DNA from 4 places in the Paenibacillus sp. FSL R5-0473 genome. Region 2 is predicted to be linked to each of the others. Evidence: riboswitches for the same ligand, from Rfam matches in the RefSeq annotation. Region 2 holds a riboswitch; each other region holds the start of a gene.

Region 1 (7,618 bases), 350 kb from region 2:
ATCTGGCCTGGCCTTCCTTGCCAAGTGGCGCGTACCGTTCCTGTCTGGAATAACGATCGGCCTGCTCGGAAGATGTTAATTGATCTGTCATGTATGAACCATTCCTTCCACCGGACTACTGGCTGCTGCATAACGCTTTACGGGAATCATGCCTGCCTCATATGCCAATCTACCCGCTTCTACCCCCAATCGCATCGCTTTAGCCATGCTCACTGGATCCCCTGATCCGGATACGGCTGTATTTAACAATACGCCATCGGCACCAAGTTCCATCGCATAAGCAACATCTTTTGGGGAGCGCAATCCTGCATCCACAATTACAGGTACAACGGCCTGCTCAATGATGATCTCAAGGTTATAGGGATTGATGATACCTCTACCAGCTCCGATGGGAGAAGCGCCAGGCATTACAGCATGTACGCCAAGTAATTGCAGCCTTTTGGCCAGAATGACATCATCCGAAATATAAGGCATTACCGTGAAGCCCTTTTCCAGCAAAATTTCGCAAGCCTTGTACGTTTCAATCGGATCTGGGAGTAATGTCATTCCATCTCCGATGACTTCGACTTTTATCATATCACAAAGTCCTGAAGCCCGCGCAAGCTCGGCAATCCGCACCGCCTCTTCCGCAGTGGAAGCCCCTGCCGTATTCGGAAGAAGTGTGTATTTATCCAGATCCAACGTATCCAGGAAATGCTTCTGGTTACGCTCTTCCAGATTCAGACGACGAACAGCAAAGGTCAAAACTTCCGTTTCAGATGCTTCCACAGCCTGACTTTGCACTTCCAGATCCGAAAACTTACCTGTTCCAAGCAACAATCTGGACTCAAACGTATATTTACCAATGTTCAACATCATCAACCGCCTCCTACAAAATGTACAATCTCAATTCGATCGCCTTCTCTTAATTCCGTCGTTTCATGATACTCGCGGGTTAAAATATGCTTATTCAGCTCTACAACTACAGTCTTGACATGCAGGTCAAAAGATTGGAGCAATTTATCCACACGATTCAATCTGTCTTCAATCTCCATCCGTTGACCATTAACGATGATATTCACTGCACCACTCCCTTTCTGTTCAATCGCTCAGGGGTCAGCGCCTCAATTCCGAGTTCTTCTGAGCTTTTGCCAGCGAGCAACTCAGCGATAAGCCTGCCTGTTATCGCACTAAGTAAGATACCGTTGCGGTAATGCCCAAAGGCGGCGAACAGCCCGGGTATACTCTTGCATGCACCTATATAAGGCAGTCCATCGGGAGTTGCCGGTCTCACGCCTGCCCACGCTCGTATAAATTGCGCTTCTTTCATCCCAGGCACCCAGTGGGTAGCCGCTGTGATCAGCTTCTGAACACCCTGTACAGAAACGTTCAGATCCGTTCTGCCTGGCAGACTGGTTGCCCCGAGCCAAACTTCGCCATTGGCTTTGGGAACAATATAGATATCCTCTGCATACACCGTTCTGTCAGGTCTGTACCCTGCATGTTCATCTGCGAACTGAACGGCGGCTATTTCACCTTTTACCGACCACACAGGCAAGCTCAGATTCACATGTCTCATCAACTCTTCACTCTGTAATCCAGCCGCTATAATGACATGTTTGCATCTCATCTCGCCGATCGATGTGTTGATCCCCTGCACGCCGTGTTCGTTTGCTTGCACACGTATATCCTGTATGTCCTCCATAACCTGTGCTCCCAATACTTGAGCGGATTCAGCATATGCCTTTGTTAGATGGACTGGAAGAATCTCACTCTCGTAAGGTCTGTAGTAGGCTCCATACGTATCTCTGTTAAGCCATGGTGCCTCCTGTTGCACAACGGAACGATCCCACCACACCTCATCAGCAGAAGCAGACAACGCAGACTTCCGATTGTTCTTATAGCTACTTAATTCACTGTATGAACGAAAAGGAGTTAGGAATCCATGGCGTTGCAGACCAGTCTCTACCTCACTGAGTGTAGCCATTAGCACCTGTTGCTCGATAAGTAACTGCCTGCTCTGCCTGGCAAGCTTAGCCATCAAAGGATGAGCAAAATCCTCACTGTCTGCTGCCAGCATCCCAGCCGCTGCGCAAGAAGTCCCTCCTGCAATCGCCGAACGCTCCAGTAACAGCACATCCTGTCCACGGGAAGCAAGCTCATACGCAATGGCACATCCAACAACGCCTCCGCCTACAATAATCGTTTCTGCATAAATCTTATCCGGTCTATCAGTAATGATCTTTTTCATCCTCTCATCTCCTTGATTCAGCGGCTCAAACTTTCTGTAGCAACGATAGCCTGCCTTAATGATTCAGCGGCCCGATCCGGGGAATCGCTCGCCCATACATTCGAAATCACAGCGACTCCCTGTGAGCCTGCAGAGCGAATAGCGTGAATGTTTCCCGGTTCGATGCCCCCAATCGCCATGACAGGAATGGAGACACCAGAGCACACTTCATCCAGAGCATATAATCCTCTTGGTTCAAGATCAGGCTTACTGTTGGTTGAGTAGACATGCCCGAAGAAAAGGTAATCGGCTCCCCGTTCTTCAGCGATTTTTGCCTCATCGATTGAATGAACAGATACACCCAGACGAATTCGCTGGACATTGCTTATAACAGTAGGGTTATAGTTACGTATCGCTTCTTGTCCCCAATGTACACCGCCATAGATGTCATTCTGTGGTGGCAGTTCTGAACCATTGATAACGATGCGACAAGATGGAACGCCAATGCGACGCAGACTTTCAGCCCAACCTATCTTGTCTTGCCATGTGAGTTGTTTTTCTCGTATGTGAATATAGTCCACCCATGGCCAAACGTCCTTTGCAGCTTTTACAAAAGATGCTTGATCCCCTGTACCCGTAGATACAACATGCAATTCAAATGATTCGTGAACATGTTCATGATAAATTACCGTACTGTTCATCTCCTTTCAGGCGTGAATGCTATGAAAACACAAAAAAGCCACTCCCGTAGGGGAGTGGCTGCGTATTAATTATAGGACCAGATGACTGACTGATACATACAGTTCATTTCGTGCAATAAAGCTATAGACCTTATAGCCATAACGTTATACACGCAACTGCATGTTTCAATTTACTAAGCAAGACGGTTGAATTCTTTCGAATTGCCGTTTGCTCACGTCATTCACTGAAACGCGCTCGCCACTTCCCTACGCTGGTATGATCCAGATCAGGTGCAAAGGGTCCGGAATCGCATTCTTCCATCTCAGCCACATCGTGCGGCCCCCCTAGTGTTCATATGAAGTTGTAGCCTATGTTACCATAGAAGGATTTTTTTGTCACCGTTCATTTCTATTAAGCGTTGCTTGAATTGTCTAGTTTTTCTCAGACCATTCTTCAACATTCCATGTTTTGGTAACCCAACCCTCGTAGAAATCAGGTTCATGAGATACCAGCAACACCGTTCCCTTGAATTCTTGCAAGGCACGCTGTAACTCAGCTTTAGCTGTGACATCCAAATGGTTCGTCGGCTCATCGAATAGAATCCAGTTGCTTTCACGCATCAAGAGTTTGCATAGACGAACCTTGGCTTGCTCTCCACCACTCAGCATGTTAAGCGGACGGGTAATGTGCTCATTTTTCAACCCGCAGCGAGCGAGATGACCCCGGACTTCATTTTGGGTCAAATGTGAAAACTCATTCCACACATCCTCAATCGGCGTGATATTCCCAGCACGAACTTCCTGCTCAAAATAGGCCGTTTCGAGATAATCTCCCAAGAAAGTCTTTCCACTGAGTGGAGATATTTTTCCCAGGATGGTTTTCAGCAGTGTTGATTTACCCACACCATTACAACCTACGATGGCAATTTTTTCACCACGTTCAATTGTCATTGTCATCTTAGGCAGCAAAGGATACGTATATCCAATTTCAAAATCAATGCCCTCAAAGACCGTTTTGCTACTCGCACGGGCATCCTTGAATTTGAACGTTGGTTTGGCCGCTTCATCTGGACGATCAATACGTTCAATTCTGTCCAGCTGTTTCTCCCGGCTCTTCGCTCGACCCGAAGTTGAAGCACGTGCCTTATTACGCTGAATGAAATCTTCTTGCTTCTTGATGTACTCTTGCTGTTTCTCGTATGCATCAATATGCTGGGCTTTATTCATATCAGCCATCTCAAGGAACTTGTTATAGTTCGCTGCATATCTCGTTAATTTGGCAAATTCCAAATGATAAATGACATTTACGACTTCATTCATGAATTCCGTGTCATGGGAAATTAAGAGGAACGCATGAGGGTAGTCCTTCAGGTAACGTGACAACCATTCAATGTGCTCTACATCCAGGTAGTTGGTCGGCTCATCCAGCAAAAGGGCTGTAGGCTTCTCAAGCAGAAGCTTGGCAAGAAGCACCTTTGTACGTTGTCCACCACTTAGAGCTGCGACATCCCGATCAAGACCAATTGCGGACAAACCAAGTCCATTGGCCATCTCTTCCACTTTTACGTCAATCAGATAAAAGTCGCCCTGTTCCAGTTGTTCCTGAATATCGCCCATCTCTTCCAGCAACTGCTCTAGCTTATCTGGATCTGCATCTGCCATCTGGTCCGTTATATTCATCATTTCTTTTTCTAATTCAAGCAACGGAAGGAAAGCATCTTTAAGAACGTCACGAATGGTTTTGCCTGGGGTAAGCTTCGTGTGCTGATCCAGATATCCATAACGGACCTTAGGTGTCCATTCCACTTTTCCACTATCTTTAAGCAATTTACCGGTAAGGATGTTCATTAATGTGGATTTACCCACACCATTGGCACCAACAAGTCCTACACGCTCTCCGGCAAGTAAACGAAACGATACATTTTTAAATAACGTGCGATCTCCAAAATTGTGACTTACGTTCTCTACTGACAATAAACTCATAAGATGAGGTTGCTCCTATCTATTAGACATTACTTTTATTATTGTTCCGAAACCCTATTCTAGCACAGGTCCCGTCTTTTCTGAAAGTAATGTAAACAGTTCAGGAACCTCTTACATAATTTTGTCATACAGGCTACCCTAACGATTAGAGCATTTATATTCGAAATAGCCTTGTGCAGCTGCTTGTCTTGCGTCTGTAAACACCTCTTCAGCACGGTAACCATTACCACAAGTGGAGGGATAATAGTACTTGATACCCGTTAAAGGATCTACCCCACCTACGATGGCCGTTTTCTTCACAAGTCTGCCTCCACCGATTGCGTAGTTGTTGATCTTCTGGTCACCCACACCTATACCTTGGATAAAGGCCATAATCCCTGTATCGTTAATGGAGTTGTACCAATCTTCCTGCGCAATCAGGGGCATCGTAAACGTATAGGAAATACCGTTCTTTCTGGCAAACTCATTATGGCGGTTAATCACATCAGCCAGATCATCCTGCACAGTAGTCACAATCCGGCTTTGTCTAACTTGCTCAAATACGCTGGTATTCTGAAGTAAAGGAATCTGAGAGCTAGCAGCGAGTTCTTTTTGAAATCCTTCAATCCATTTCCCTGCGTTTGCGTCATAGGCATATACGTAGTCGTCCAGTGTAAAGTTAATACTGTTACCATTAGAATCTGAATATGTATAAGGTTTCTTGGGGCTCCACACTTGCCTGAAAGAATCTTCACGATGACCCGTCAACTCTGTTTCTGTGGACATCATATAATAGCCATCATAATCCAGAATAACCACGGCAGGAATGTAATTAAACATGTTTCGAATAGCTGCGGGATCATCCTGAATCCCTATATTCAAAGCCATCGTCTGCGTAAATGTTAACAAGGCAAGCTCTTTGTCCGCTTTAACAAACTTGGTTGAATCATAACCCGCTTCATCATTTTGTTTCTCATTTTGATGCATCACTGCACCTGCATCCATGACTGCAGTTTGAAGTGCAGATCTGTATCGTTGACCAAGATATTGAGCCTCTTCGGCATCTTGGGTATGGAGTGAGATGATCCAGAAGAGCGGGAAAAAGATCAGCACGAATACAATGGAAAGCTCAGTAATCTTCATTGAGGACCATACCTCCGTATGTTACAAATACTGCTGAAGCCTGAGCCGCACCACTCAACCATTCACGAATAAGCATGGAAGGTGTCCGATTTGTATTTTGGAGAGTCACGGTGAAAAAATCCCCTGTCGTCAACGTATATCTTCGGCCAGGATCATCAACCGGTATCACACCTGAGGATGGGAATAGTCTTTCTCGAATCTGAGCTGCATAATATCCATCCTGCACTACCTCATAGGTCCCGGTAAAACTGTTATTGTCCATCGGGTCTGTATAATGAGGTACATATTTCTTATGTAAATGTTCCATCGACAACTCATACAGATTGCCCGTCTGGGCCAGTTGCTCCTCAAACTCAGCCAACATTCGAGGTGAAATATATCCTTTCGTTCGGACAGCATCAACAAAACGTGTTACATTCTGAACAGCCGTCATACGTGCTATATCATCCTGCCGATCGGCTGTTTCAGCAGCTGGGTACACATAGAGCAGAAGGACTGCGAGCAATACGGCAAGCAGCTTGGATGCGGCATTAATCAATTCACACTCGCCTCCTTCCAAAAAACAATCTTGAGCAGTTCTCCAGTTTCATTTCGTATAAACTCTGGTCTGTAGGTGGCATCGAGCTGGACAGGAATCGTCGCTGTTTTGCTGACAAGTGGATCGACCACATACGAAGTTCCATCTACCTCCACAGGAATGCCTGTGCCTGTCATCTGTCTAACGGTATGCAGCACTCCCGCACCATTATACTGATACGGATTAGTGGTACGCAGTGTTGTTGTCAGCCGACCTTCCATGCCTGCTGTTGTCTGTACTCTGTCGTTCAAGGCCGCTGATAAAATCTTAACATTCTGTTGCCCGTACAGGCAGGCTGTCACAAAAAGGACAACCGCCGTACAAAACAACATGAGATGCTGTGTATTCCGGGACATGTTATACCAACTCCTGTCAGGATTGCTGGAAGATCAGCCCTCTTACCACGTTAGAACGGTCTTTTACGATAATGGCTTTGAATTTACCACTTGGATTGACATATTGATTGTCTTTTTCACTCATGGTTTGGTTAATAATACCCACCTTATCTTCAGGTCCAATAACAGAGCCATAATCCGCATTATTGAGATCCTGAGAAATATTCAACTGATTACCGTACCATTGACCAGCTACATTTTTACCCGTAATCACTTTAATACCAAACTGTTCCTTGTCCGCATATTTACGTAGTGCGTTGGTTACCTGAGATCCACTGATGGTTGTTCCGTCATACACCGTAAATGCGGCCTGAGACAACTCGGTCTGGATATCAGCAAAATTGTTCTGGGCCGTCTTGGTTGCCTCCTGAGCCGAAATAAACAACAGAACTACAATTGTGATCAAAGCGATTGTTAAGAATATCCCTGCTGCCACCTTTAAAGCGCTTGATGCATTGTTCATGATAAATCCTCCCAAGTTATAAGTTATTAAACTATTTCAGACTGTCACACAGATGAATTGTGCTACAGTTTCTGAATTTGCTCATAATAAATGCTCATCTGCAAGAAACTCATACCGACCAATGGAATGACCAGATACAAAAAGATAAGGGCGTACATAGGTGTAAATCCGATGGTTCTGCCCCATGAT
Region 2 (7,618 bases):
CCTTAATCATTCTTTTTTAACCTCGATTTTGAAATTGTCCGATACATTTAAAAATACAAAAAAACTTCGGCGTAAGCCGAAGCATGTTGACGTTAACTATATGTGCTCTAGGAAAAATGCTTCTTCCGATCGTCAACGCAAAACTTTGCCAAGCTTATCAGTACCAAAACCGTTTTATTGTTGGTCCGGTAAACCTAATGCATTGGCTGAAGTTATCGCTTGATCTAAAAATTCCTCTGCTCGGGTCAATTGCTGCCTGGCAATCTCCAACGCTTGTGAATTTGTTGCCGCATTAGATTCACTTAACGAGCTTATTGCCTGATTTAAAGCCGTCTGCACCTTAGAAACCGCGTTAGATGCATGCTGCTCCAGCGTATTACTACCACTCGAGTTAAGTGCATCTTCTGCTGGTTTTCTTGCGTTTTCGGTTGCTAGATCAATTTTGTTTTTATTGGGCACCGTGACTCCTCCTTCCATGAGTAAGATCATTCATTTAAACAGAAATAAGTATGGGATTGAGATTTTGTATATATCCCTGCGACTGTATGGGAATATTCGGATCTTACCTCTCCGGTGATCCATATTAGTATAAGATCCGATGCATTGGAAAATCTAATCTTGATGAAAAAGGAGGGGATCATTTCTGAATGGCTAATCCAACGCTAGCGCCGCACGAATCGATGGAACTGCATGAAGCGTTAAACTTCAAAACGCTCTGCATCGCTAAGTCGAAACTTATGCAAGGCCTGGTCTTTGACCAAGAGCTAAAAGCATTAATGCAGAAAGACGTAATTCAATCCATACAACAGATTGCTGAGCTGCAAGCAATCTACGCAAGAGCTCCTTTTCAAGCACCCGTTCCGAATAATCCGACACCTATAACACATTAAGGGGAACTCAGATGAATACCGATTATTTAGATCCGATTAATTCATTGAATATGCCGGAAATGGCAGATATGACTTTTGCCATGGATTTCCTTCTTCGTGCCAAGGAGGGTGTACGTAATTTGTCCATCGCCCTGACGGAAACGGCTTCACCGGATGTAAGAGCCCTGTTGCATACTCATCTGAAGCAGGGAATTTCAATGCACCAAGAAATTTCGGAGCTCATGATTCGCAAAAAATGGTTTCATCCTTATGAGCTGAACGAACAGTACCAACTCGATCAGCTTTCGGCGAAAAATACGGTGATGATCGGGCAGATGAATCTGTTCCCGGGTGATACGTCACGTAAAGGGATGTTTGATCGGACCCCAGATGAACATATTGGAGGACATAAAGCATGAAGGCGGTAACGTATCAAGGGGTTAAAAATGTCGTGGTCAAAGAGGTGCCGGATGCGAAGATTGTGAAACCGGACGATATGATCGTAAAGATCACCAGTACCGCGATTTGCGGTTCTGACCTTCATCTTATTCACGGGATGATCCCTAACCTTCAGGAAAACTATGTCATCGGACATGAGCCGATGGGGATCGTAGAAGAAGTGGGCCCTGGCGTGACCAAGGTAAAAAAAGGCGACCGCGTAATCATCCCGTTTAACATCGCATGCGGAGAATGCTTTTTTTGCAAAAATCAGCTGGAAAGCCAATGTGACAATTCCAACGAACACGGGGATATGGGCGCATATTTCGGCTACTCCGGAACGACCGGCGGATATCCCGGCGGGCAAGCGGAGTATTTACGGGTCCCATTTGCTAATTTTACCCACTTTAAGATCCCTGAAAACTGCGAACAACCGGACGAAAAGCTAAGCTTGATCGCCGATGCCATGACGACGGCATTCTGGAGCGTAGATAACGCCGGCGTTAAAAATGGAGATACGGTCATTGTGCTCGGCTGCGGCCCGGTCGGACTCCTAGCCCAGAAGTTCTGCTGGCTGAAAGGAGCTAAGCGGGTCATAGCCGTCGACTATGTCGATTACCGCTTAAAGCATGCGAAGCGAACAAACAATGTGGAAATAGTAAACTTCGAACAGGATAAGAATATTGGGAACACTCTCAAGGAAATGACCAAAGGCGGCGCCGATGTTGTCATTGATGCGGTAGGAATGGACGGCAAGATGAGCGATCTTGAATTTCTAGCCAGCGGTATGAAACTGCAAGGCGGCACCATGAGCGCATTTATCATTGCATCTCAGGCTGTTCGCAAAGGTGGCACCATTCAAGTCACTGGGGTATACGGCGGACGTTATAACGGATTCCCGCTCGGTGATATCATGCAGCGAAACGTGAATATCCGTTCCGGACAAGCTCCGGTCATTCACTACATGCCATACATGTACGAGTTGGTTACGTCTGGCAAAGTGGACCCTGGCGACATTGTTACGCACGTCATTCCGCTCAGCGAGGCCAAACGGGGCTATGAAGTGTTCGATACAAAAACGGACGATTGCATTAAAGTCATCTTAAAGCCTTAAATATGAATAGATACATGGGAGGACAATCTGAATGGATTCCACATACGCTTTGCATGAGATTCTCGAGGTACATGAAATAGCTGCGTTCAAGACGGTTTGTATGACTAAATCCAAGACCATGCAAGCTCTGGTAACCGACCCGGAGCTCAAGCAAATTTTGCAACAAGATGCGATCTTATCACAACAGCAGCTTCAGGAGCTCGGTGGAGTGCTGTCTAAAGCGACTGTATAGGAGATAAAAAAATGAACCCAATATTAGAACACATGACTGGTCTTAATACGCTGACCGATGACGTGATCGCAATGGATTTTTTGATGAACGCCAAGAGCGGTGTCAGAAACTACGCCATGGCTGTGACCGAATGTGCCACCCCCGAAATCAAACAAATTTTGATGAAACAGCTCGATGAAGCCATAGATTCTCATGAAAAGATATCAAATTACATGGTGCAGCATGGTTTATACCACCCTTACCATATTGCAGAGCAAATTCAGCTCGATCTGAAAAACATTCAGACTGCTATGAACATTCCGTCCTGACACCCTTTTTGATTTTAGCCAGAGACTTCAGAGAACAAAATGTCCCTGTGTCAAGAATTTCAACAATGAAAAAAGGCGGATACTATCCGCCCTTTTTTTGGCATCGTCACGAAACACGCTTATTGCAAGCGTTCCTTTACGTATTCTACTTATTTCTATCCTGAGACTGTTTATGGCCGCTGCTCTCTACTTTAATTGACTACAGTGAACTTAAGGCTCCAGCTTCCATGACATTTCCCAAAAATCAAGCTCAAAGCGACTGCACATCACGAAAATATCCTCCATCCGTTGGTACGTTCCCTCGCTACAGCCTTCTAATAGCTTATCAGTTAACGTCACTAGGGATTGATTGTTGCTGTTGTATTCAGAGGAAGCATATCCTGTGATCCACTCTCCGTAAAAAGGATGCTCAGCTGCACCTGGCTTTTGGGCAAGGACTTGACCAATCTCTGCATAGCTCCATGAGCAGGCCAGAATGGATACAAGTACTTCTGCTATGCCACCCGCATGGGAAACAGAGAGCATATAGTTAGTATAGGCTGCATTTTTCAGGGCAGGTTTTACCTGGAAAACATGATCCTCTGTAATTCCTAATCGCTCCATATAAGAACGATGAATTTTCATTTCACCATTCAGGATGTTATCTACGTTTTCACTAAAAAACTGCATCAATTTGGGGTCGTGCGACTTGACAATACCTAGTGCAAATACGCGGGCATAATCGAACAGGTACAAGTAGTCTTGCAGCAAATAATAACGAAATTGTTCAACCGTTAAGGAACCATCTCCGATTCCTTTAACAAAGGGATGCTCAAGACATTCCTTCCACACAGGCTGTGCTGCCTGATATAGTCTCTCTGAAATAGTCAACATGTGTTCCTCCAATTCATAATGTACGTATTTAAAAACAAAAAAACGAAACATCCTATGGATGTTTCGCAGACAAATACACTAAAACAAGGGGGTTCGCATGAGCTACCCAAGTACAGTGTTTCATCGTTGCATCCCTACGTTGGCATTATCCAAATCAGGTAAGGTCGGTTTAACACCCTCTCAGCCGGTTAAGGCTCCCTCGCAAACGGTTGTATGTAGTTGATTACTTTCCTATTCCCATAAAAGATAAAATAACATCCATTTAGTATATCAAGGGCTGTTAAATATAGTCAAGGAAGATTGTATCGCCCCTCATCACCTTTGGTGACGTATGTAAACGATGAAAACCATCACAACAATGGTTGAGTTTCAGCCACTGTTATGATGGTTTCTATTCTTGCAACTACTGCCGATGGTTTAATGCCCGAGTTTGTTCTTTCCGACAAAAGTGAGTATTCCGTACTGGGAAGTATTTCTCCAGCTCTCATTGGTCGTATCATTCCACTTGGCTACGCTCTGCTTACCTCCGCCCTGGTTGTCGTTAATTTGGAGCTCGAAACCGAGAACATTTCCTGCTTTGGGCGTCAATGATTGTAAATGAATTCTGGCTTCTACGAGATATCCTTTATTTGTTTTCTTCACAGCACTTACAAGGCGTCCAGGTGAGGCACCCCCTGCAAAGGTTCCCACATTGTCTGCACTGATTCTGAACTGGGCATCATCATATTGAAAATACGGTGTGCGCTGGTGATTCTCGTCCAGGAAAATCTCAACCGAATCCTGATCCCATGGGTTGATACTATCTGTAATGATGTTTGGATCAGTGACGTCGATCAGCAGGTATAGATACTCACCTGACCACATTGCGCGAGCCACTGCCTCTGCACCTTCGCTCTGGTTCAACCGTTTTACTTCAAATGGTGCAGCCTTATTCCATGATGTGTCTTTCTTCCCATCAATCTGAACAATCCCTTGCACAGCTTGTGCAGATTTGGGCATAGGGGCGAGTTGAATCACGCCGTATTTGCTTGTATCCTGTTCCTGAGATTGTGTTCGATCATTCCAGTACAGTGGATTATAAGGTTGTGTCCCACTTGAACCGCCATCAGTCACACGGATATCCAATCCGGCTTCATATTCTGATCCGACTTGGATACCACCCCACGGAATGGACAATTCAACCTGATATCCGGCTTTTGTCTCGCGTACACGATATGAACGCTGCTCCACACCCTCAGCTTTGCCCGACCGCTTAATGATTACGTGTCGGTCATCTGCTTCATATGAAGTGGTCTTGCCATTATTGAGATCAACAAAGATATCTACTCTGTCATTCACATCTGCCTTTGCATCCTGTACATCCACGAGGATATACAGGTTACTATGATCCCATAAAGTGCGGAAACTGGCTGATCCCGAAGAGTCACCCTTCAGTGGAGTAGACACCGCTTTGTTCCAGAGCGGATCTTGTGTCTGTTTTTTGATATCCGGTTTACCCGAAAGTGAGACGGCTCTCTGCGTCAACACAGGCAAACTGGATTCATCCACGAGTCCCCAGTATGCCTTTTTGGCCTTCAGGGCTGAATCAAACAGCATAGCCTGGTTGTTGTAAGACTTCTCATCTTGGAGTCCCCATAAGGTAACTGAAGAAATGTGGTCTTTGTGTTTTTTGTACAAATCCAACAGTTCCTTATATCGATACGCCTGCTTTACTGCAACTTCATCGGACATCTCTTCACCAAATGGAATTCCGCTATCCACATCCAGTTCCGTGATCTGAATATCCAATCCAAGTTCGGCGAACATGCTGATCGTTTTTTCAATTTCCTTGATGGGCGGGGATTCCAGGTTATAGTGGGATTGCAAACCCACACCATCGATGAGCCCTTTCTCTTTCAGTCGTTTGACCAACTGATACATATGCTCTCTTTTCTCAGAGATTTCCGTGAAGTATTCGTTGTAATATAATTTGGCATTCGGATCGGCTGCACGAGCGAATTCATAGGTTTTCTCAATATAATCCGGACCAATTAGTTCATAAAAGGGACTTTTACGTAAACCGTTGGCATCACCATTGCTATCCGCAATCGCCTCGTTTACCACATCCCAGGCATAGATCTTACCTTTGTATCGGGTCATGACGGTTTCAACGTAATCCTGAATCCGGGCAAGTAGTAATTCTCGACTCGCAGGGTTACCCTGAGGATCCTTGAACATCCACTCTGCTGCATCAATATGCCACAACAACGCATGTGCGCGTACGCCCATACCATGCTCCTCGGCGAACTGAACATATTGATCGGCTGCCTCGAACTCATAAACACCTTCGGAAGGAGACATGTACTTCGGTTTCATCTCGTAGGTTGCGGTCAAGCTGTTAAAGTGCTTTGTGAGCAGTTGTCCATATGCGCCTTCCAACTGCCAGCGATACACCGCTGCACCAATGGGGAAATCATCTTGATACAGGTCTTTCAGAGACAGAATCCCTTCTTCAATCTCCAGTTGCTCGGCCAGAGTAAATGATACATCATCCACATAGAACGATAACGTATCTACGCTATCTTCAGAGATGTAGGGTGTTTCGATGAACAAATTCAATTCAGTGGGATCATCGCTATACTGAAATTTTCCGGTGATTTTGTGCCATGTATTCCATTCTGCTTTGGCAATTTTCACGCTACCGATTGGGTTCCAGCTTTCGGCAGTTGTTTTTTTATATGTGGTGAGCTGTAATGTTTGATCCGTGGTGGGCTCCTGAGTAAGTCTTACAAATGCCGCAATTTCGTACTCTTGGTTACGCTTAAGCAGATCCTTCATGGATAACATCGGTCCATGATAGGAACGCTCACGGTTGGCGACCAGCATACTGGACTGACCTTCGTGTGCTTCCTGCTGTGTCACTGTCAGCCTTTCGTTACCTGTACGTGGAGTCCACCCCTGAAGTGTACCGTCTTCAAAGTTTGTACTCAAATGACCTCCCTCCACTTCCGTAACTGCTTTGGCTGCATGTGAGACATTCGTAAATGGAAGCATGGCGAGTACGAGCACAAGAACCAAGGCCGTTATATTCCATTGACCTAACCGTTTCATACAATTCCTCCTCTTGATTTGGTCTAAGTATTTCTGAACGGATTAACATCCAGATAAATAGATTATAGCTCTTTGGATAACGCTTACATATAACAAATTTACAATAATTACAATAAAATGTTATCACTTGGTAATCTCATGTGGGTTTAGGAAGCTGGAGTTCGTTCGCAAGGGATATCAAAAAACCGCTACATATTTGCAAAAATAAAAGACCGTTTCCCGATAAAATACGAGAAAACGGTCATCGTTAGAAAGTATCTTTTTTCCTGTCTGCTAACAGGCATATAAACTTTGTTTTATAATCGTCCCTCGTGACCCTGATCCTCCTGCACAATTCGAGCTATGTGAATCATCAAATATAATAATTCCTCGTTTGATATGGAGATATCCAGCATATTCTGCACGTAGGTTTTAATCATCTCCGCGCATTTGTATTCAAACGGATGCTCCTTCACCATGTGTTGAAATATAAAATCTTTCGCCGAATTGCCCAGACGTCCTTCTTGTAAACGCTGGATGAAGAATTGCAAATGTGTGACAAGTCTTACATAATGAATGGAATTTTTGTTCAATTGCATATCAAAGGTGTATTGTATCAGGTTAAAAATATCTTTTAACATCTTAACGGATTGCACCGTGCGCTCCATATTCTGCTCATGTGTTTGGGCATTCACGAAATGAAAGGCGATATTCC
Region 3 (7,618 bases), 3.1 Mb from region 2:
ACGTTATTATAGATAATTAGCTTCAATTAAATGCCTCGTTTGGAGGTTTTTTTGCATAATAACGCCGCAGAGATTCGTTAGATTTTTCATTCTCTAAAAACTGGCCTAATAAGATGTTCTCGATTCGTTAGCGCTGTAATCGTGGTGGAAAGTATCCTATCTTTGCCTCAGATCACCTTTCATTACAGGTAATAATACGATCTGTTCATTTGCACAAGATTGCCCAGGAAATACTTATGGCCAGCCAAATCACACACTTTTGTTAACGACAGGCAATACGGGCTCGTTATCCTTGATGAATTTACCGAATACATATCGGACGAGTGGTCCCAAAATGATTAACTGATATGGAAGCGCCAGGCTGAAGTTACGAGCGATTGTATGGAGATACGTACGGAATATGGATGACCCACTTAATTGATCCGCAAGATATGCCGAGATCATTCCATACATGGACATGATCAGAACCATGCCAATCACCATAAAAAATGACATAACGAGCACACCCAAAATCTTGTTGGACTTGTCGAAGGGCAATGAGAATGCAATCTTTCTCGCCACAGGGCCAACTATGAAAGACTCCACCAGAAACGCGATGACAAAACATAATATGAATTGAAGCAGTATCTCAATCGGGGACATCTTGCCGAGTAACCCACTGTGCCATAGATTGAAGAACATCATGACCAAGACCATTCCTGTACACATCATTAATCCGAAAATAATTTGTTCCCTCTTGCTTGTTGGCAATTCTCTCATCCTCTCTGTTTACCTTCGTAATTATAGAGATGAGGAAACCCTCCACATAAGTGAACATTCTGTGAACAGTTATGGTTTTTCCAAATTAAAATTGGATTTGACAACCATGTAGTACAGCTCTATGATATCCCTTAAAATGGTAGAAACATTCACTACATAAGGAGGTTTTTGATTGTGAGTTTTCAAAAGCGCATTGACCACGTCGGCATTGCCGTGCGTGATCTGGAGACCACGCTGCGTTTCTATACGGAGATTGTTGGTCTTGAATTGAAAGACCGGGTAACCCATACTAACGGCGTCATTCAGCTCGCCTTTCTCGGCTTCAATGGAAGTAACGAGACTGAGATTGAGCTAATTCAAGGATACAGCGACAAGCTGCCTTCCGAAGGTACGGTGCACCATTTTGCGATCCACGTGCATGATCTTGATTCTGAGTACCAACGCATCCAATCCACCGAAGCCGAATTTATCGACGGAGAGATTATCACACTGCCTAACGGTTATCGCTATTTCTTCATCTATGGACCTGAAAAGGAATGGATTGAGTTCTTCCAGCGCTAAGAATTGGAGTTGATTTATGAACATTTTAATTACCGGCGCAGCCGGAAAAATTGGACGTGACTTGTCCCAACACTTGTCAGAGGCATTTCACCTGCGACTAACGGATTTAAATATCGACAGACTGCATACGTATCAAGGGACCGGCCATGAGATCATGACACTGGATGTGACAGACCCCGAAGCCTGTCAGCATGCTTGCGAAGGCATGGATGTGGTTGTACATCTGGCGGGAGATCCTTCCCCGAATGCCGGATTTTATGAATCGTTGTTGGACATCAATATCAAAGGTACATTTAATGTATTCCGTGCAGCTAAAGACCAAGGTGTACGAAGAGTCATTCTTGCAAGCAGTGCACAGACGATTGAGGGGTATCCCATTGATGCTCAAGTCTATCCGGACATGCCAACACGCCCACGGAATTTGTACGGGGTTAGCAAATGTTTTGGAGAATCGCTCGCTTCCTATTTTGCGTATACCGAAGGTTTACAAAGTGTAGCAATACGTATAGGTGCATATGATGATTTTCAACCGGACGGACCAGTGCTGGAGGCAAGGGATATGAGCGCATATATTAGTCCGGCTGACTTGTGTGATTTGATGTTCAAAGCAATTACAACTACCGATCTGGAACCCTTCACCATACTGCATGGGATCTCGAATAATCGGTTTAAACGATTGAATCTGGAAACCACTCAGAAACAGGTAGGTTATGACCCAAAATCCGATGCTTTTGCACTCAGTCAGATTGCCTTATATGATTCGCCACGATAATTATTGAAAATAACACATCCAAGCAGGCTGTTATACATATGTATAACGGCCTGTTTGATAACTTATACGTGTCCCTATCCAGTTCATGACTGGACACGTTCCACCCGCTGGCCTATAATTACACCTAGTAATGCCCGTAACTTCATAGTTTCCCAGGGGAGTCGGAATTGGCCGGCTGAGAGTGTATCCCACCAAGATACTAACCCTTAGACCTGATCTGGATCATGCCAGCGTAGGAATCGGAGTATATCGAAATGGCACAGCCCTATGGCTGAACGCCACCTCTCTAACGCCTGCACGCGTCCCGGAATACGGGGCGCTTTTTTTGTTACTATCAGAAAGTATAAGACTGGAAGCATCACCTTCCTGATATTGCAAGAAAAACTGCCGCTAAACGCGGTCTGGCTTCCTTGAATGACATCGATGGACGTTTTACTTGTTCAAAAATAACGTCATCCAGATCTCAACTGGTATAAATCTGTCGATTTATGCAAGATGATTGGATATGAAGCCAAGGAGTACCCCGTGCCAATCGGCCGGACATACCGAAGGAGAGACCACAGATGAAATGGCGTAAAACGATGGGATTGTTGCTCTTATGCGTGCTTATGGTGACTGTAGCCGCATGTGGTGGCAAAGAAGCTGCCCCAGCTGGGCAGAACGGCAACACAAATACGGAAAGCAGCAACGAAGGTGACACTGCCGCCCTGAAAGATATTAAAGTGGTGCTCGACTGGACACCAAATACGAATCATACAGGCCTGTATGCAGCTGTAGATCAAGGTTTTTATAAAGCCGCAGGCTTGAACGTTGAGATTGTACAACCAGGTGCCGGTGGCGCAGATACAATGGTTGCCTCGAATGAAGTGCCTTTTGGCGTAAGTTATCAGGAGAGTGTAACTCAAGCCCGCACACAGGGTGTTCCATTGGTCTCCATCGCAGCAGTTATTCAGCATAATACATCTGGTTTCGCTGCTCCGGCGGATCGGAATATCAAGTCACCGAAAGATTTTGAAGGTAAAACCTATGGCGGTTGGGGTTCCCCAGTCGAAGAAGCCGTGATGCAATCCATTATGGAAGGCGACGGAGCCGATGTATCCAAAGTGAAAAACATTAACATGGGTGATGCCGACTTTTTCACCGCAGTGAAACGGGATATCGATTTCGCATGGATTTTCTACGCCTGGACAGGTATTGAAGCCGAACTGCGCGGAGAACCGATCGACATGTTATATGTGAAGGATTATTCAGATGCACTGGATTACTACACGCCTGTACTAGTAACAAACGAGCAGACGATCCAAAACGACCCTGAGTTGGTGAAAGCATTCCTGAAAGCCACTTCAGAAGGATATCAATACGCAATTGATCATCCCGAAGACGCAGCAAACATTCTGATCAAGGCCGTACCGGACTTGGATAAAGACTTGGTACTGGCAAGCCAGAAGTGGCTTAGTCCAAAATACACGGATGACGCCCCGCGTTGGGGTGAGCAAAAGCAGGAAGTGTGGCAGAACTACACCGACTGGATGTTTAGCAAAAAACTGCTGGATGAACAGATCGATGTGAGCAAGGCATATACGAACGAGTTTTTACCCCAATAAAATTTCTCATATAAAACGAACTTAATATTTACACGATGACGGAGAGGACAGAAATAACGTGAAAAAGCGAAGCGGTCGCCTTTATCACCGGATTTTCCCTTTAGAGAAAGGGAATCAAAAAAATCTGGGGATAACAGCGATTGGAAGGTTATTCTGTCATCGAAGTGGCAAGTGTAACAGTCATTAGTTCATTTTATTTATCACGAAAGGAGCCGTGATCTCTCATGGCAAGCACACTACTTAGTATTCAGGTTATCCCGAAAACGCCAAATGGCGAGAACTCTTATCCTTACGTTGATCGCGCCATTGAAGTTATTCAGCAATCCGGCCTGAAATATCAGGTGAACGCGCTCGACACCACGATGGAGGGGGAACTAGAGGAACTGCTGGAAGTTGTCCGTAAAATGCACGAGGTACTCGTGGAGGCTGGCAGCCCAAGCATCATCTCCCAGATCAAAATCGCCCATAGCCCTACCGGCTTCAGCATGGATACCCTGACGGAGAAGTATCGCTAATGCCTGCCTATTTCAAAAGTGTATGGCCGCCCATTGTGGCGGTTATTCTCTTTATAGCGATATGGCAGGGAGCCGTCTCCCTCTTCCATATTGAGAAATGGATGCTGCCTGCACCGTCCGACATCGCCCGCGAAGCGGCAACCCAGGCCGAACGGCTTGGCATGCACGCTTCCGCAACCATTCAGTTAACGCTGATTGGATTCGCCGCTGGAACAGCGGTTGGATTACTGATTGCGATGGTACTGCATTTGGTCCCTTTTCTCAAGTCAGCCCTGTATCCTTTACTTATTCTTAGTCAAAATATTCCGACCATCGCGCTCGCGCCGCTCCTGTTAATCTGGTTCGGATTCGGGCTACTGCCCAAGCTGATTACGATCATTCTGGTCTGCTTCTTCCCCGTTGCAGTGGCGGCCATGGACGGCTTGACCCGTACTGACGCGGCGATGATGAACTATATGCGCATGGCTGGTGCAAAGCGTCATCAGATCTTCTGGAAGCTGGAGCTCCCCCATGCGCTGCCATCCGTGTTCTCCGGTGTCAAAATCGCCGCTACCTATAGCGTGATGGGTGCCATCATCGCCGAATGGATCGGTGCAGACAAGGGTATTGGTTATTATATGATGTTGCAAAAGTCGGCTTATCGTACGGATCGCCTATTCGTAGCGATCATGATTATTGTCGCGCTCAGCTTGCTGCTCTTCCTGTTCATTGCCCTGCTGGAGAAGCTGCTCGTGCGCTGGCGGCCACAGAAGCGGTAGTAAAGCAAGTAATCTGTATATTAGGAAGTGATGACCATATGAATCGGCAACAGGACGAACAAGTCCATCATGGACGAGGAGCACACGCGATGGAGCCAACGCACGGTGAAAAGTTTAACTCGGCTACGCCTGATCGACCTGCCAACACGACTCCTGCTCCGGTTCCACCTGCACTGGACGTTGTTAATGTTCATGCATCATTCCGTGAACGGCGCAGCAAGCTACCGGTTCTGAACGGCCTGTCCCTGACTGTGGAGCAAGGCGAGTTTGTTGCTATCGTTGGACCTTCTGGCTGTGGCAAAAGTACTCTGTTCCATATCATCGGCGGTCTGCTGAAGCCACAGGAAGGCCAAGTACTTATGAACGGTCAGAATGTAACCGGACAGCGTGGCAAGATCAGTTATATGCCCCAACAGCCTGCTCTTTTCCCGTGGCGCACCATTGAAGATAATGTACTGCTTGCTGGTGAAGTAGCCTCAAGTGCACCCCCTCGGGCCGAAGCACTTGAGGAAGCTCGTAAGTGGTTAAGTAGCGTGGGTCTTGCCGGATTCGAGCAGGCGTATCCTCATATGCTGTCGGGCGGAATGCAGCAGCGTGCTGCATTTCTGCGTGCCCTTCTCAGTCCGCAGGAACTCATGCTGCTGGACGAACCCTTCAGCGCACTGGATGCACTGACACGTAGCGACATGCAGCGCTGGCTACTTGATATCTGGGAACAGAACCGCCGCTCGGTGCTGTTCATCACCCACAATATCGAAGAAGCATTGCTACTTGCAGACCGGGTCTATGTATTATCCAACCGACCTGCAACGGTGTTGCACGAGGTACATGTTCCTTTTGATCGCCCAAGACGAGAAGAAATTACGGAGGAATCCGCTTTCCTGGAGCGTAAACGGCAGATTGCTCAGTGGATGAGAGAAGAACAGCAGAAAGCCCGCCTATCATAATAGCGCGGGTTTTTAAGTTATTTATTTCCTTTAATGGGTGATCCGCCATAAGAAATTCTGCGTAACATAGTTAGAATATAAATGAACACAAGGAGGAATTCCCTCGTGCATTCTCAAGCTTTTGCACCATTAATTGATGCTCATATTCACTTCGATCAGTATACCCCTGACGAACAACGCGAGATGCTGCTATCGTTTCCGTCTCAGCAGGTCGAGGCAGTCATTGCCGTGTCCATGAATTTCGCTTCTGCCCAGGCCAATCTGGAGCTTGCCAAACAACATCCACGCACCATCTATCCAGCCTTCGGTTTCCATCCGGAACAGGAACTGCCGTCCGTTGCAGAAATGGACCTTTTCTTCCAATGGATCGAGAAGCATATGGGACAAGCCATAGCCATAGGAGAAGTTGGCCTTCCCTATTACAACCGTCTGGAAGCGGAACAGGCAGGGCAGAGCTTCGATCAGAGCGGGTATATCAAGCTGCTTGAACGTTTCATCCAACTTGCCAAAAAGCATAACAAACCACTTGTCCTTCATGCGGTATACGATGATGCGGATATCGTCTGTGATCTGCTGGAGCAATATCAGTTCCGACGCGCCCATTTCCACTGGTTCAAAGGATCTCGCCAAACTGTAAGGCGCATGGCGGACAATGGCTATTTCATTTCCTTCACGCCGGATATTCGGTATGAAGAAGAGATTCGTGAACTCGCCCGGCAATATCCATCGGAACAAGTGATGGCCGAGACCGACGGACCGTGGCCCTTCGAAGGACCATTTCAGGGACGAATGACACACCCGGCCATGACCAGACAGGTCATCCAGGCATGGAGCGAAATCACTGGCATGGGAACCGAGCGGGCCGCCCGGCTCTTTTATCAGAACACAAAGCGTTTCTATGGCTTAACTTGAGTACAATCAGGTAACAGCAAGCGCACTCGCTTGTCCTGCCAGCACAGCACAAAGAAGCCAGTCGGCTTCGCCACCGACTGACTTCTAATTTACTATATATATCAGTTGAACTAAATTTTTACACAGGAACGTAGAGGACAGAAATAACCTGAGGAAGCAGAGCGGTCGCCTAAAAGCTTTCTGAAAGAAAGCTACATCGGAAGCATACGCTATAACCAGATTTTCACCTTCACAAAATTGGATCAAAAAATCTGGGGATAACAGCGATCGGAAGGTTGTTCTGTCATCGGAGTGGCAAGTGTAACTACCTTCAGTTCAACTTATCGCTTCAAGAATCCTTTGCCTTCCAGGAAAGGTCTCACTTGCAACCTTGTCGGCTCAGTCAAGCGCTTCGCCATCAGTTCGGACCATGGAGTCGTTCGTTCACCGTTAGTCCGTGCTTTCATGTACGCCGTCGTTGTCTCATCATACTGCTCGACACCTTTGATGCTCTGCTCGGCATTATAACGATTACGATGCAGAACTGCATTAAGTGGCAGACGCGGGCGAATTCCCGTTTCCTGATCTGCAACACCAATACACATGCCATACACCGGATATACCCCTTCCGGCAATTCCAACAGCTCAGCAACTTCCTCAATCCGGGTACGAAGCCCGCCAATATATACGATTCCGAACCCTAGTGACTCCGCTGCAAGAGCGGCGTTCTGGGAAGCCAGTGCAGCATCAATTGTGGCTACCATGAAATTCTCGGTTGAATCGGCATACGATTCCTTCTCAGGAAGATGAC
Region 4 (7,618 bases), 2.9 Mb from region 2:
CCACGTTGCTTGGCGAACTGGATCGCACCGAGCAGTTGCTGTGACTCAGCTTTGCCACCTGTGGCTACAGCTTTGTTCACCTGTGAGGCGAAGCCATAATCGAACATGACCACGTTAAACCCAAGTTGATGGGCATAATGTGCCAGGTCATACATGGGTACCCATGTTTCTTCACGATTGGCACCATAGCCGTGACTGAAAATAATCGTTTTGCTTGCAGCATTGTCAGCAGGTATATACCATCCCTGCATCGTGCGGCTGCCATCCGCTGCCGGGAACGTGATGTCTTCATACTTCATGTTCTTGGCTTGCATCGGATTGGAGAAGACAGGCGCTACCGTTGGATTGGATAATACCCATGCGATATAACCATGCAGTGCAATAAAACAAAACAGTAGAAAAAATACAACGGAGAGCAGCAACGCTACGATAATATGTTTGAACCGAATCAGCCTCGGTGATAGGGAAGAGGGCAGATCGGACACTTTTGTTTGCAGCGGGGCTTCGCTCTGGGATGATTGATACATGAATGCCCCTCCTTTGAAGTTCAGTTGAAGATAACAACGACATGTAAAGAGAATTGCGTCGATTTCAGAGCCTGCTTCAGAGCGATATCTTAATGTAATATATCTTTATCGTATGTTCCAATATAGTCAAAGTCAATTGATTGAGGGCATTTGTTACGCAATTGTTATATAGTTCTTAAGATATATGGGTAACATTACCTTAGTGTGTAAATTACAGGGGATTAAGTCTTATAAAAAGGAAAAATTTACACGTTGGCCTATTTTGATTTTGGCTCTTTTTGGTTTACAGATGAGACCGTTTCTCATATAATTTATGTAACCAAGTTTCATGTGATGAAACATGAGGAGGGCATTATGCCATGGAAGATCGCAAGTTAACCGTCCGGGCTGTGGAACGGGCGCTGGATATATTATTATGTTTTACCACACGCAGTGATCTGGGACTCACCGAAATTGCCAGCCAGATTGGCCTGCACAAAAGTACAGTGCACCGTTTGATGGCTACGCTGGAGGATCGAGGGTTCGTGATCCGCGATGCAGCAACAGAGAAGTACCGACTTGGCATCCGAATCTGGGAGCTGTCAGCTCATATGTCCCGCAGTGATGATCCCGCTATTCTGCTGTTGCCTGCGATGGAGCGACTGAGAGATCGATTGGGGGAAACCGTTAGTCTGTACCTGCGTGATGGGAGTGAACGGATTCGAATTCAGGCTGTGCAAAGTGATCAGGCGATCCGCCGAGTTGCTCCCGTTGGTGTTAGACTCCCGCTGTCTGTGGGGGCTTCCAGCAAAGTCCTGATGGCGTTTGCCACGGACGAGGATCGTGAAGAACTGATGAACGGGCCGGAATGGCCGGTGTTTATTGATCCCGCGGTGTATTTAGCGCAGATGGGAGATATCCGGGATAACGGATATGCCACAAGTTACGAGGAACGTGAGCCGGGAGCTGCCGCGGTATCTGTACCGATTATGGATCGCAGAGGCAATATTGCAGCTGCGCTCTCGGTCTCAGGACCTGTCAGCCGACTTTCGCAGGAGACATTGCATGAATACGCACCTGTGTTGAAGGATGCTGCTACGCAAATGGGGCTCATGTTATCCTGATGTTGAGGTAAGTTTTTTCTCCAATAGAGTTTGATCATTTGGAATATAAAGGTTGTTTTTATGTTCCGGTTGCGCTACTCTGTAATGGACGGCTCAACGGGGCCAGCTTCATTGAATATGAACGGCGGCTTATGTAAGCCGCAACTTATTAACGTTACTGGGGGAGTCCGAATTGTCCGGACTGAGACGGAATCGCAAGAGATTCCGGACCCTTTGCACCTGATCTGGATCATACCAGCGTAGGGAAGTAATCGGCGATATGACCACAACCACCACATGATGTGACCCTTGTAGGGCTCCGTTAAGGAGCTGCGTAAAGGTGCATTATTGGTGATGGACATAAAAGTCGGTTCCTTCGGGGACCGGCTTTTTTATATACAGGGAACGGGCGATATAGCGCGGATTTTATGGGCTTCTTTTTCAATAACCTGCGAAAGTGGGCTTGGATAAGGAGAGGAGTCACCATAGATTCATGATTTGTGGCAGCCTCCGTCTGTTGTTAACTGTACATGAAAAGTGTCTCCCCTGGTCTGGTGTAGGATCGCTCTTTCTTCTCTGCATTGCGCATGATTTGGACAGGTACGTAAGCGACCTAATGATGAAACCAACCAAACAAGCGACGAACACTGAGGAGGAGACAAGCGAACATGAGTACAGGAAATCAAACGAGACAACAAGGGATGGAACAGGAACATAACGATCAGCAGGTGGAAAAAGAAACAGGGGCGGCCGGACGGGTTCAGCCCTTTCCGGGCAGCCGCAAAGTCTACATTCAGGGCTCACGGCCGGACATTGCTGTACCGGAACGTGAGATAGCCCTTCATGACACGAATACTCCCCAAGGGGTGGAGCATAACGAACCGCTGCGTGTCTACGATACGAGCGGCCCGATGACCGATCCCGCATTTCACGCCGATATCCGTGCAGGTCTGCCAGCTCTGCGCACACGTTGGATCACAGAGCGTGGCGATGTCGAAGCTTACCAAGGCCGTACAGTTAAACCGGAGGATAACGGACTGAAGCCCGGAGGGAAGAGAGCTGGCGCTGAAGAGTACCCCGGATTGCGTGGCAAACCGCTGCGAGCACAGCCAGGACGCTGCGTGACTCAGATGCATTATGCGAGGCAGGGAGTCATTACGGCTGAGATGGAATTCGCCGCCATTCGTGAAGGCGTGGAGCCGGAATTTGTGCGGCAGGAGCTGGCGAGTGGACGGGCCATTCTGCCATCCAACATCAATCACCCGGAGAGTGAGCCGATGTTGATCGGTCGTCATTTTCACGTGAAGATCAATGCCAACATAGGTAACTCTGCCGTATCTTCCTCCATCGAGGAAGAGGTCGAGAAGATGACTTGGGCGGTACGATGGGGATCGGATACGGTGATGGATCTGTCCACAGGCAAAAACATTCATACCACCCGGGAATGGATCATCCGTAATTCACCTGTGCCGATTGGTACGGTACCGCTGTATCAGGCGCTGGAGAAGGTGAATGGCGAAGCGGAAGCGCTGACCTGGGAGTTGTACCGTGACACACTCATTGAGCAGGCAGAGCAGGGCGTGGACTACTTTACGATTCATGCAGGTGTACTGTTGCGTTATATCCCCATGACCGCCAAGCGGATGACAGGCATTGTGTCTCGAGGTGGGTCCATTATGGCAGCATGGTGCCTTGCGCATCATCAGGAGAATTTTTTGTACACCCATTTTGAAGAAATCTGCGAGATTATGAAAAGGTATGATGTGGCGTTTTCGCTGGGAGATGGACTTCGTCCAGGCAGTATCTACGATGCGAATGACGAAGCTCAGATGGCGGAACTGGCTACGCTTGGGGAACTGACGCAGATCGCATGGAAGCATGATGTGCAGGTGATGATCGAAGGCCCGGGTCACGTGCCGATGCATAAAATCAAGGAGAATGTGGACTTGCAGATGGAAATCTGTAAAGAAGCACCGTTCTACACACTTGGGCCGCTAACGACCGACATTGCGCCAGGATATGATCACATCACGTCCGCCATTGGGGCAGCCATGATTGGCTGGTTCGGCACGTCCATGCTCTGTTATGTTACGCCAAAAGAACATTTGGGCCTGCCCAACAAGGATGATGTGCGGGAAGGGGTCATCGCCTACAAGATCGCAGCTCATGCCGCCGATCTGGCGAAAGGCCATCCGCGTGCTCAACGCCGCGATGACGCATTGTCCAAGGCACGCTTTGAGTTCCGCTGGCGGGACCAGTTCAACCTGTCACTGGACCCGGAACGGGCATTATCCTACCATGACGAGACGCTGCCAGCAGAAGGGGCCAAGGAAGCTCATTTCTGCTCCATGTGCGGACCAAAGTTCTGTAGCATGCGCATTACGCAGGACATTCGTGCCTTTGCCGCTGATAAAGGATTGTCCGAGAATGAGGCTGTAGCTGCCGGGATGCAGGAAAAGGCCGAGGAATATCGGACACGCTCCTAGGCGCCGGTACAGCGCAAGCTGGGCAGTCTGAAATAGAGATAAAGCCGTTTCTCTCTGTCATTGCAGAGAAGAACGGCTTTTTTTAGTTTTATGTCATGTATGTATTCTTAACCTTACTCAGCCTTTATCAGAATTAGCTTTGTGATTAAGTGTGGTCCATATCTTATACAGAATTCCTGCGATAACGAATAAAAGAGCATCACTGAGTTTTGGTGCTCCTCCGTATAGAAATGCGGAACAGGAAAAACCTACTATAAACAGTAAAACAATATAGAGGAATCGCATATTAGTTCACCTCGTTAATTTGTGGTGTTACTAAGTAAGTGAGTTCATAGTTGCATAGTTTCAGATAGAACTTGTTACTTCACTCCAAATCAGCATCTACTCTCGAGTCAGTCCCAAATTCTTCTCCAAATACGCCGCAAGCAATGCCAGCGGGCTATGGATTGGAATACCGCGATCTATTGTAACCTGTGCAGCAGCGGGAGCCATAGACAGCTGGGATGCCACTACCGTTTTACCCGGATACTGCTCAGCAATCTGCTGTAAGCCTTCACGTACCGCTTCGAGATACCCTTGCTGATCTCCACGCATAATCAACTCAAATGTCCCAGGGATGCACACCGCTTCCGTCTGAGATGTCTTGGCAACGTGTAGTTGCTCATTCTCATCCTCTTGCTGTAATGCCTGATTCAACCGTGCCATCGTTCCTTCAACGGTTGCCGGGTTGGTGAATGCTATTATGTAATCTCCTGGTACTCGCCGCATCTCCTGCAATAACGGATCATCTATGCCGATCACAGGCACAGGGACCTGTGACGCTTCCTGCTCCAGTACTGTCGCAAACAGGGTGCAGGTGACCAGAATGGCATCGGCATGACACTCAGCGATCCATTGGAGAGTCTGGGCTACCTTCTCGTGAATGACAACCTCGGAAAAGTCAGCATCATGTTTAAGACGGTCCAGACCTGGATCGACGTAATGGACCAATTCAACTTCATAAGGAGCAAGCGTCTCTTCAATTAAGGCGATGTTGGAATAATGAGCGTGAAAACAACCAATGGTGATCATGTGCTAAGTCCCCTTTTACAGTTCGTATATGTCATGGATCTTTTAGATATTTAAACCATTATAGAAACATGCCTGAGAACTGTACAGTCGTTTATTGCTCAACGCCAATAACCGCCCTTCCGCCAAGCTGCGGAAAGACGGTCGATAACCGGATTCGACTAGGGTCGGTCCGGTGTCCATTTTTTATCTAAGGGAAGGAGAAGTATTTTTCTTAGCCATTTTTTGCTGTAGAATTTCATGAAAGGATAGACCTTGAGTGTTCTCATTCTCCTTTTTAGGAGCAGTGGTCGCCGTGTTGCGCGGATATTGGTGATGGTACGGGATCATTTGCTGAATAGGCATGCGGATCATCTTGGTTCCTCCTTTGATGCGTTTTTTTGGATTATGTATTTCGACTGGTTACCATGCCAGGTGCGCATATAGGTACATGTGACTTGTTAGACGAAATAAAAGAGTTTAAAGCGTAATTCCAATTGGATTGTAGTGATTTTACCCGGTTTTAAGGAGATGTAAACGTTTTTAGGAAAATTCAGGAGTAAAGGACCTGATTTGAAAGGTTTGATATGGGAGGATCGAATCGGTTGTTATGTGAATAGTCCCAATTTTAAGGAAGTCAATGGTACCCGCTTATGAGGCATATTATCTGGTTAAATGATGCAAAGCATGCTAACTAACTTGGTACCATGGTCGGGTTGTTTAGGGGGTAATGTAGTTCCGGATATAACAAAAAAACTGCCGAGCGAACCCGGCAGCTTACGTGATATGAAGAAGGATGCGAGGAAACTTGGATTCTGTCTGAGGTGGTATCGTGTTGGTTTTATCTACTTTGGCGAACAGCGATGTATATATCCACTTGTACACTTTCGGGATTCAGGCTACGTTCATCATATAATTCAAAATCCCCGGTGAACGTACGATCACTTTGTTTGTCCCATGCCCACACGGCTCCCCAAGCTTCGCCAACAACCTCTGCCATCGGTCCTTTTCTGGAAGTGAATACGGCGTAAGTTGCAGGAGGGAGTAGAATGTCATCCAATCCTTCAGGCAATGATTCGTTCGGACTGACCTCATGCCCTACCAGTATGGTGTATTCTCCGGTTATCCCATCGGTGTAATCAGTGTAACAACCATAGCGAACAACTTCAGGTGCAGGGAGGTGCTCTGAGGCAAAATAATTGTTCCAGAGTCCCTGAATACAACCTTTGCCACTGATTTCAATGGCGTTGGTTGTGCGGGCGGATACGCCGGCAATACGTTTGCCAGGGAGCGTGACATAACGAACGGGCTGGGCAGAGAACGAATGATCTGTTGTTACCTGACCAGGATTAGCGGAAGCAGTAGAGTTTTCAGTGAGAGATTCTGCATGCTTATCCGTTGTATTCGTGCGCCAACGCTTCAAAAAAGGAAGCTGGTTACGCAGCATCGAACGAGCGGATTCCTCATCCATGCCTTCGTCCTTCAGAATGGCAGTGCACATCTCGGTCATGCCTTCAAGTGACATACCGGGCTGCTCAAACTTGCCCTCTTTGTAACAATAGATACAGTACTCACGGGTTGTGCTTCCATCTGCTTCCGTTCCGAATTGGGCAGGGGTTGTGAGCGGCATTCCGCAGCTTTGACATACAGTTACGTTCATGATTAGTTCCTCCTCATATATGTACAGATTGAATATATCTGAAGTATACGGGTAGGAACTGGACAGCTGTCTGTCAGGTTTGAGTCGGAGGTATATAATTTTGTACAATTTGCTCCGCGATACGGCAGATTTCATCCCGAATATGCTGAGGATCCAATACTTCAACGTCCGCGCCGAAGCCCAGAATGAACCCATATAACCAGCCATCCTCGGGAAAAGCAACCTGGCTGATGTAATACCCAGTCCCATCAGGCATGACATTCTCGATCCCAAACCATTCTTCCGCAATATGACGGACGCGAGCATGGAATTTCAAGGTTAACCTAGCTTGATTGTCCGGACGACTCCATTCCTGTTGCCAGGGTCTGTCCTGTGGGTTGATGACTTTACGCTCGAAGTGCTCATTAGCAAGTGTGACATCTTGCATGCGCACAAGCTTGAACATGCGAAATTGATTCCGCTCGTGACAAAAAGCATACAGATACCAGGAATGCTTCTTGAGTACTATGGTATGAGGGTCGGCAGTTCGGTGAGTATGGATACCTTCCGCACTGCAGTAGGTGAAGGTTACGGGGCGTAATTGATCCATACCCTGTTCGATAAGTTCAAGCTTGATTTTCAGCGCTTCGGGATGCGTCCAAGTTGAGTAATCCACGATGAATCGATTGGTATTGGCCTGAAAATCGTCATTTTTGGATTCAGGTACGATACTGCTGAGTTTTTCGACCAGAAGCTCTCGCGCCGCATTAGTATGGGAAGTGGATACACTGCGCAGTGCAGTGACGATGGAGGCGAGGTCCTTGTCTGTTAATACGT

The links. Region 2 has a riboswitch for thiamine pyrophosphate ahead of tenA (thiaminase II). Riboswitches for the same ligand answer to the same signal wherever they lie in the genome.
Region 1: linked by a shared signal. The riboswitch ahead of MKY28_RS08565 (thiamine phosphate synthase) and the one ahead of tenA (thiaminase II) in region 2 are both predicted to bind thiamine pyrophosphate.
Region 3: linked by a shared signal. The riboswitch ahead of MKY28_RS23735 (ABC transporter substrate-binding protein) and the one ahead of tenA (thiaminase II) in region 2 are both predicted to bind thiamine pyrophosphate.
Region 4: linked by a shared signal. The riboswitch ahead of thiC (phosphomethylpyrimidine synthase ThiC) and the one ahead of tenA (thiaminase II) in region 2 are both predicted to bind thiamine pyrophosphate.

Annotation. Positions count from the first base shown of each region.
Region 1 covers NZ_JBBORL010000001.1:1,947,991-1,955,608, reverse strand. Annotated here, with positions in the region: gene MKY28_RS08585 (ThiF family adenylyltransferase) at 1-91, opposite strand, end outside; gene MKY28_RS08580 (thiazole synthase) at 88-855, opposite strand; gene thiS (sulfur carrier protein ThiS) at 858-1,061, opposite strand; gene thiO (glycine oxidase ThiO) at 1,058-2,230, opposite strand; gene MKY28_RS08565 (thiamine phosphate synthase) at 2,248-2,910, opposite strand; TPP riboswitch at 3,137-3,246, opposite strand; gene MKY28_RS08560 (ABC-F family ATP-binding cassette domain-containing protein) at 3,322-4,872, opposite strand; gene MKY28_RS08555 (hypothetical protein) at 5,011-5,994, opposite strand; gene MKY28_RS08550 (hypothetical protein) at 5,981-6,532, opposite strand; gene MKY28_RS08545 (hypothetical protein) at 6,529-6,927, opposite strand; gene MKY28_RS08540 (hypothetical protein) at 6,944-7,429, opposite strand; gene MKY28_RS08535 (hypothetical protein) at 7,492-7,618, opposite strand, start outside.
Region 2 covers NZ_JBBORL010000001.1:2,301,836-2,309,453, forward strand. Annotated here, with positions in the region: gene MKY28_RS10085 (hypothetical protein) at 175-459, opposite strand; gene MKY28_RS10090 (hypothetical protein) at 648-890, shown strand; gene MKY28_RS10095 (spore coat protein) at 902-1,288, shown strand; gene MKY28_RS10100 (zinc-dependent alcohol dehydrogenase) at 1,285-2,421, shown strand; gene MKY28_RS10105 (hypothetical protein) at 2,453-2,653, shown strand; gene MKY28_RS10110 (spore coat protein) at 2,665-2,961, shown strand; gene tenA (thiaminase II) at 3,172-3,834, opposite strand; TPP riboswitch at 3,948-4,045, opposite strand; gene MKY28_RS10120 (endo-1,4-beta-xylanase) at 4,252-6,924, opposite strand; gene MKY28_RS10125 (PRD domain-containing protein) at 7,221-7,618, opposite strand, start outside.
Region 3 covers NZ_JBBORL010000001.1:5,419,116-5,426,733, forward strand. Annotated here, with positions in the region: gene MKY28_RS23720 (hypothetical protein) at 250-759, opposite strand; gene MKY28_RS23725 (VOC family protein) at 934-1,320, shown strand; gene MKY28_RS23730 (NAD-dependent epimerase/dehydratase family protein) at 1,337-2,092, shown strand; TPP riboswitch at 2,237-2,349, shown strand; gene MKY28_RS23735 (ABC transporter substrate-binding protein) at 2,656-3,696, shown strand; gene MKY28_RS23740 (thiamine-binding protein) at 3,921-4,211, shown strand; gene MKY28_RS23745 (ABC transporter permease) at 4,211-4,969, shown strand; gene MKY28_RS23750 (ABC transporter ATP-binding protein) at 5,008-5,916, shown strand; gene MKY28_RS23755 (TatD family hydrolase) at 5,998-6,828, shown strand; gene nfsA (oxygen-insensitive NADPH nitroreductase) at 7,149-7,618, opposite strand, start outside.
Region 4 covers NZ_JBBORL010000001.1:5,160,501-5,168,118, reverse strand. Annotated here, with positions in the region: gene MKY28_RS22605 (alpha/beta hydrolase) at 1-527, opposite strand, end outside; gene MKY28_RS22600 (IclR family transcriptional regulator) at 887-1,630, shown strand; TPP riboswitch at 1,780-1,893, shown strand; gene thiC (phosphomethylpyrimidine synthase ThiC) at 2,311-4,095, shown strand; gene MKY28_RS22590 (hypothetical protein) at 4,477-5,166, opposite strand; gene MKY28_RS22585 (hypothetical protein) at 5,350-5,517, opposite strand; gene MKY28_RS22580 (zinc ribbon domain-containing protein) at 5,984-6,802, opposite strand; gene MKY28_RS22575 (helix-turn-helix transcriptional regulator) at 6,876-7,618, opposite strand, start outside.